One region of the Paenibacillus sp. 2TAB26 genome, then DNA from elsewhere that is predicted to be linked to it. Evidence: riboswitches for the same ligand, from Rfam matches in the RefSeq annotation. Region 1 holds a riboswitch; each other region holds the start of a gene.
The links. Region 1 has a riboswitch for cyclic di-GMP ahead of AB4Z50_RS30225 (transglutaminase-like domain-containing protein). Riboswitches for the same ligand answer to the same signal wherever they lie in the genome.
Positions count from the first base shown of each region.

Region 2: it holds a riboswitch for cyclic di-GMP, as region 1 does, so the genes downstream of both, AB4Z50_RS24015 (methyl-accepting chemotaxis protein) here and AB4Z50_RS30225 (transglutaminase-like domain-containing protein) in region 1, are expected to answer to the same signal.
Region 3: it holds a riboswitch for cyclic di-GMP, as region 1 does, so the genes downstream of both, AB4Z50_RS11490 (anti-repressor SinI family protein) here and AB4Z50_RS30225 (transglutaminase-like domain-containing protein) in region 1, are expected to answer to the same signal.

Region 1 is NZ_JBFRGC010000035.1:290-2,494, forward strand. Features, by position in the region: gene AB4Z50_RS30225 (transglutaminase-like domain-containing protein) at 1-789, opposite strand, end outside; cyclic di-GMP riboswitch class I at 802-880, opposite strand; cyclic di-GMP riboswitch class I at 932-1,010, opposite strand; gene lysS (lysine--tRNA ligase) at 1,180-2,205, opposite strand, start outside.
Region 2 is NZ_JBFRGC010000022.1:125,638-127,842, forward strand. Features, by position in the region: gene AB4Z50_RS24010 (DUF1836 domain-containing protein) at 159-929, shown strand; cyclic di-GMP riboswitch class I at 1,002-1,086, shown strand; gene AB4Z50_RS24015 (methyl-accepting chemotaxis protein) at 1,226-2,205, shown strand, end outside.
Region 3 is NZ_JBFRGC010000009.1:41,108-43,312, forward strand. Features, by position in the region: gene AB4Z50_RS11480 (asparagine synthase-related protein) at 1-450, opposite strand, end outside; gene AB4Z50_RS11485 (helix-turn-helix domain-containing protein) at 781-1,113, shown strand; gene AB4Z50_RS11490 (anti-repressor SinI family protein) at 1,128-1,289, opposite strand; cyclic di-GMP riboswitch class II at 1,308-1,389, opposite strand; gene galE (UDP-glucose 4-epimerase GalE) at 1,588-2,205, opposite strand, start outside.

The sequences.
Region 1 (2,205 bases):
ATATTGAGCTGCATCCTTGATAAGCTCATACTTTTTCTTGCCCTTCTTTAGACCCGCATCAACTGTCGTATCAATCGTAACCCATTTCCCATCCAAGTACACTTCGTTCCAAGCATGATAAACATCCACATAAGTAGATTGTCCCATCAAGAGCTTCGTAGGGATATCCACGCTCCGCAGCATTGCCGCAAACAATGAAGCGTATCCGTAGCAGATATCCTTTCTCGATTTAAATGTGAGATCAATATTGGGGAGGTAATCAACTGACAGATTAGCAGCTAATTGATTATCATAACTTACATTCGTAATAATATACTCGTAGATTGCCTTTACTTTCTCCATATCCGTTTTTTTATTGCTCGCTAATTCTTTTGCCTTGACGATGGCGCTGCTCGCATTCGACCAGTCAATGTTCTGGATGGAATTCAAGTACAAAACCTTGTTGTCTTTCAAATCAAGCGTCACGGTTTCTTTCTTCGCCAGTTTGTATTTGTTGCCTGTTGTATTCTCTAGAACAGATATCGTATATTCGCCATTGCCAAGCTGCAATGGAAACTTCTCAGCCGTTTTTCCGCCGGTTAGATTATATGTATAATTTGATGCGCCTTTTGCGATCATAAGCTTCGTTTTCACTTTAGTGTTCACTGTATATTGTACGGAGACAACACCCTTATCTAAATTCCCCGTATTGAGCCAATCAGATGAATCCGCTTCATTTGCCTGAACGACCGTTACATGGATGGATGCAAAAAGAACAAAAGCTGCGATGACTAACATAAATTTACGCATGAATATACTCCCTTCGGTAGCTGGCTGCCATCTTACGGAAGGCCCTTTAGCTTTGCGTCCCTACCTTTCGATAGGTTTGCCATTATCGTGTGAAGCGCTTTGTGATGAATTTCCCCTATACAAACAAAAAAAAGCCTGTTCATTCGGTAGCTGGCTGCCATCTTACGGAAGGCCCTTTAGCTTTGCGTCCCTACCTTTCGATAGGTTTGCCGTTATCGTGTAGCGCTTTATTAGTTCTATTCTACCATATGAATCTAGCAAATCAATAGATTGTACTACAATATCAATCATAATTTGAATGTTTTTAAGGATTGTTGTTGCAAATTCTCGATATTAGAAAAAAAAGAACCTTATGGCTTCTAAAAGCCATAAGGTTCCTTGGTCTCTTTCTTATTCAGCAGAACGCTGATCTCTCATATGAGGGAACAACAGTACATCACGAATAGATGGAGCATCTGTTAGAAGCATGATCAATCGGTCGATACCGATTCCTAGTCCGCCTGTTGGCGGCATGCCGTATTCCAGAGCGCGGATAAAGTCTTCATCCATCTCATGCGCCTCGTCATTTCCATGCTCACGCTCAACAAGCTGCGACTCGAAACGCTCACGCTGATCGATCGGATCGTTAAGCTCCGTAAATGCATTAGCATGCTCACGTGCTACGATGAATAGCTCAAAACGATCGGTGAAGCGTGGATCTGCTTCGCTCTTCTTAGCAAGCGGCGAAATAGCAACCGGATGTCCTGTAACAAAGGTTGGCTGAATAAGCGTGTGCTCACCGAACTGTTCAAAGAAAGCGTTGAGAATATGACCAAATGTCATATGCGGATCAACGGCAACTTTGTGTTCTTTCGCCAAACGATGGGCTTCCTCGTCGCTCATTTCCACGCCGAAATCTACGCCAGTCGTTTCTTTGACAAGCTCAACCATGCTGACACGGCGCCACTGAGGTGTCAAATCAATCTCTTGGCCTTGATAAGTGATTTTCGTTGTTCCAAGAACCTCTTGCGCAATATGTGCGATGACATTCTCTGTCAATGCCATAATATCCTTGTAATCAGCATAAGCCTCGTAAAGCTCAATCATTGTAAACTCTGGATTGTGGCGAGTCGAAATCCCCTCATTCCGGTATACACGGCCGATCTCATATACTTTCTCCAATCCGCCTACAATCAGTCGCTTCAAATGAAGCTCGATTGCAATACGCATGTAGAGCTGCATGTCCAGCGCATTATGATGCGTTTCGAAAGGGCGTGCTGCAGCACCGCCTGCAATGGAATGCAGCGTTGGTGTTTCTACTTCTAAATACCCGCGGGAATCTAGGTAGCGACGCATGGATTGAATGATTTTGGAACGAGTAATAAAGGTTTGTTGGACGTCGGGATTCACGATAAGGTCAACATAACGCTGACGATA
Region 2 (2,205 bases), on a different contig from region 1:
TAACAGCCTTATACGCGCTTTAAAAGCGATTTAACGAGAATGAAAGGCTTATTCTCATTGATTTTCGAGCCTTTACAAGCGTCATTCTCCGGCATATGATGAGTTCATATGAACTTGTAATATAGGAATGCAAGACGAATGCGCGAGGAGGAAGCGATATGGAGTCCTTTACGCTTACTCGAAAAGAGATGGCTTGCTTGCTGCTGGCTCTGGACGGAAAGTATAATTTGAAGCCACTGCAAGTGCTGCAAGCCGCATGGACCAAAACGCATCAATGTGACTTGGAGAAAGGCACGGGACTGCCTGCATTTATGTCTACGCTGCTGCCTCCAATTATTGAAAAGCTCATTAAAGGAAATGAGATTAAAGGCTTTTCACTACATGAAATTGCTGCGTTGGGCCAACTAATCGAATATTCGAATCTGTCGATTACCTCCATGCAAAACTGGGTAAAGCGAGATTTCAAACCTTATTTCGATTGTCCGAAAGCTGGGAAAAAATATTCTCTGAACCAAGCTGCGTTATTATTCATTATTGATGATTTAAAGTCAAATCTTGATTTTGAATCAATACGCAAGCTTTTTGAGATCGTATTCAAGAAACCAGAGGATGAAGCAGACGATTTAGTTGGGCCTATTGAATTATATGCATCTTATACCAGTATGTTTGAGGAGCTAGATGCGAATAACGATCAACTGCTCGACATTTCCGGTCATTTGAAGGAAAATCCGCATCAAGATTTATTGACAGAGCATGTCATTCGCTCTTCAGCGAATCAATTTGCAAGCAGATTGCCGAATTTAACGGAAAAACAATGGGAAGCGGTGCGAAATATTTTGCTCGTTGCGGTTATTTCCATCCAAACCTCCTATTTTCATTCGTTAGCAAGGCGTTATTGCAATGCAACCTTATTTTTAGCCACAGAATAAATATGGTTCAAGGGATGACAAATTCACTAAATAGTCCTATACTGGTTTAAGTTGTAAACTACAAAATAGACAAACTGAAAAAGGCAAACTTGTTGAAAGACAAGGACGCAAAGTTATGGGCCTAAGGTGTACGCACTATGGCTGCCAGACCGCCGGAAGGATAATAAGCTAACTGAGCTGTCCGCCTCCTGTGGCTGGATAGCTTTTTTTGTTTTCAGGAGACAGAGGAGAGAGCAAGCAGGATGGTTTTTAAGGATAGGATAGAGAGAGCAAAAATACTGTTTAAGAAATTGAGTTTGAAGAAAATAACGAGCAAATTATTGCTTGTTACCGCAATCATCACACTTTTTAATGTAGGCTCGGGCGTTTTGATTTATTTTCAAAATCATTCAGTAGCAACCTCAGTCGAAGGCTCAGAGGAATTGCAGCGTGCTGAACGCAATTATCAAGGTATATCGAATAGGCTGCTGAAAGTGATGCTTCTAATGGTAGATGCCATTGAAAATGGCAAAAGCGATGCAACGCTGATCATGAAGGATTTGGAAACGATGCCTGCCAACATCGATGAATTAGAGAAACAGCTTATCGATATGGATAAGAAATATCCGCCTGCAACGGAAGATGGTCCTTATTATGCGAATCAGGTTAATGTTCTTAAGCTTGCATTAGATAACTTGAAAGTGACGAATACAGATGTGAGTGGATTATCATCAGATGAGAAATCGCTCCGCATAAGCAATCTAATAAGCGTATATACCGTCATTCTAAGTTATTCCAACGATACAATGCACGAGCGTTTGACCGCAGACGCTAACGCGACGCAGAAGCTTCTCGATAAAGACATATCCAGTGCGAACCTTATTGTGCTTATAAATGTCATTTTGCTAGCTATTCTTCCTGCTATTATGATTTTTGTCATCTCACAATCGATTAGAACAGGACTTGTAGGCATTACAAAAAGAATTAAGCAGTATGGCAATAATGATTTTACAAGTCAAGAAAAACTCGTTCGCTCTGACGAATTTGGCGATCTTGACCACGCTTTGGCTAATATGGGCGATCAGCTGCGAGAAACGATTAAAGCTACGCTTGAAGTGAGCGAATCTGTGCTCCACATTTCGAATAATATGGATAATATGATTGGTATTAATCGAAAAGCATCAGAGGATGTAAATGGCCAAGTGGAGCTGGGCAGAAAAGTGTTGCTGTCGCAGTATGACGATGCTTCATCCATTTCGGCAGTTACGGAAGAAATCTCAGCAAGCTCTCAGCAAAT
Region 3 (2,205 bases), on a different contig from region 1:
GTGATAATACAAAGTTCTGCAACCAGAAAAATCTCTAGCAGCAAATACTCTTTGCTCTCTTTCATCCCATATTACAAAAGCAAAATCACCGATTAGATACTTGGGTGATTCAACACCCCATTTTGCATAGGAGAGTAAAATGAGCTCTGCATCAGTCATTTGCATTCTACGATCAAGGTGTACGTTTAGTGATTCAAATAATTCATTACGGTTATCAATAATTGCATCTGCACTTATGACTAAACGTCTTTCCGAATCATAGTATGGATTGCATTCCCCGACAGATTCTGGTGTAATCCATTGATTATGGCATCCAACAAACACATTGTTCTTATTCCATGCTTGAGCTGTATTGCAAGGAAACCGAGATAATTGCTGCATCAGTCTATTCCCCTGATCTAACACATGGGCTGTCTGATCAACTTCATAAACGACTGCTATTGCGCTCATTCGTGCCTCCGATTTAGATAGCCAGCGTGTTCTTCAATCGAACGAGATGCGAGCATCATTGAATGTCTTTTAGTTCTTAATAAAGAACATATTTGAATAATACACTTGAAAACAGACGTTGTCAATCGTTTTTTCACCAAAATATCACAAAATAAAACGAAACATCGTTCTTTTATAAGAACAACATTTCGAAATGGGTTTAACCTTATTTTTTTCTAATTTAGACGTCATTTTATTTTTTATTCGTTAAAACTTACAAGCTTTCGCAATTAAGAATTATTCGTTATAATAGTGTTAGTCTACAACGAAGAGATAACGGGGGAGTTTGCTATGATCGGAGAACGTATTCAGATGCTGCGCAAGAGAAAAGGCCTATCCCTAACGGAGTTGTCGCAACGGGCAGGCGTCGCAAAATCTTACTTAAGCTCTATTGAACGAGGGCTCCAGCAAAATCCTTCGATTCAATTTCTCGAAAAGGTAGGCGCAGTATTAAACGTAACGGTTGAAGAATTTTTAAATAGCGATGAAAATAATGATCATAAAACTAGCAATCTAGACACCGAGTGGGCCGATCTAGTTCGAGAAGCAATGGCTTCTGGCGTAAGCAAAGATCAATTTAAAGAATTTTTAGAATTCAATAAATGGAAAATAAAGCGCGAGTAGCGCTTTATTCTCTTTTATACGGCTGTTTCTTGTATATCATCTTTCTTGCTTTCTTCAAGACATAGTAATACCTTTCTAACATCTTCCTTGCTAAACCCCAAAGAACGTGCATTCATGATTAATGCTACCCATTCCATATCTAAATCCTGATTATCCTCTGATTTTGTAAGTACCATTTTCCCATGTCCCCCATTCAATTTGGGACGGTTGCACCACTGACTCCATGCGTTTAAGGTGCCCAGATACTAAACGCATTTCAACGTCTCCCTATGCTTGTCATTCGTTTATAGATGTATTATAAATCACTCTAATTGCGTATGCTGTCGCTTCCTGTCTCACAAAATTGAAAGATAATTACATTTTTTGTCGAATTTATTTAATGATTGTTAAAGGGATCAGGGGAAGGAAACAGAGCCCACTAGATCAAATTAGGAGCTCTAAAATGTTGCTTCATTAACAGAGTTATCCGGTATATTATTTTGCTGCAAGTTCAGATTTCAACAGTGTATCTTCTTCATATCCATTCGGATTTGAAAATTGCCATCTCCACGTATCGCTGCACATTTCTTCTATTCCTTTTGTTGCAAACCAATTCAATTCTTCATTTGCCTTCAGTGTATCTGCATAACAAACAGCAATATCGCCAGGTCTGCGGCTAACGACCTCGTATGGAATGCTTTGACCAGTTACCTTCTCGAAGGCTGCAATCATCTCTAACACACTGTAGCCATTTCCAGTGCCAAGATTATATATATTCACATTTGATTTTCTACTCCTGTTTTCCAGTGCCTTTACATGCCCCTTTGCTAGATCTACTACATGAATGTAGTCTCTCACTCCAGTGCCATCCACAGTTGGATAATCATTTCCAAACACATGTAACTGCTTAAGCTTGCCAACAGCTACCTGCGATATGTAAGGCATTAAGTTGTTTGGCACTCCATTTGGATTTTCTCCAATTCGACCACTTTTATGGGCGCCAATAGGGTTGAAATACCTCAGGATCGTTATTCCCCAGCTGTTATCTGAACTAGCTAGATCCAGTAAGATTTGTTCTAGCATGAGCTTAGTCCGGCCATATGGATTTGTTGC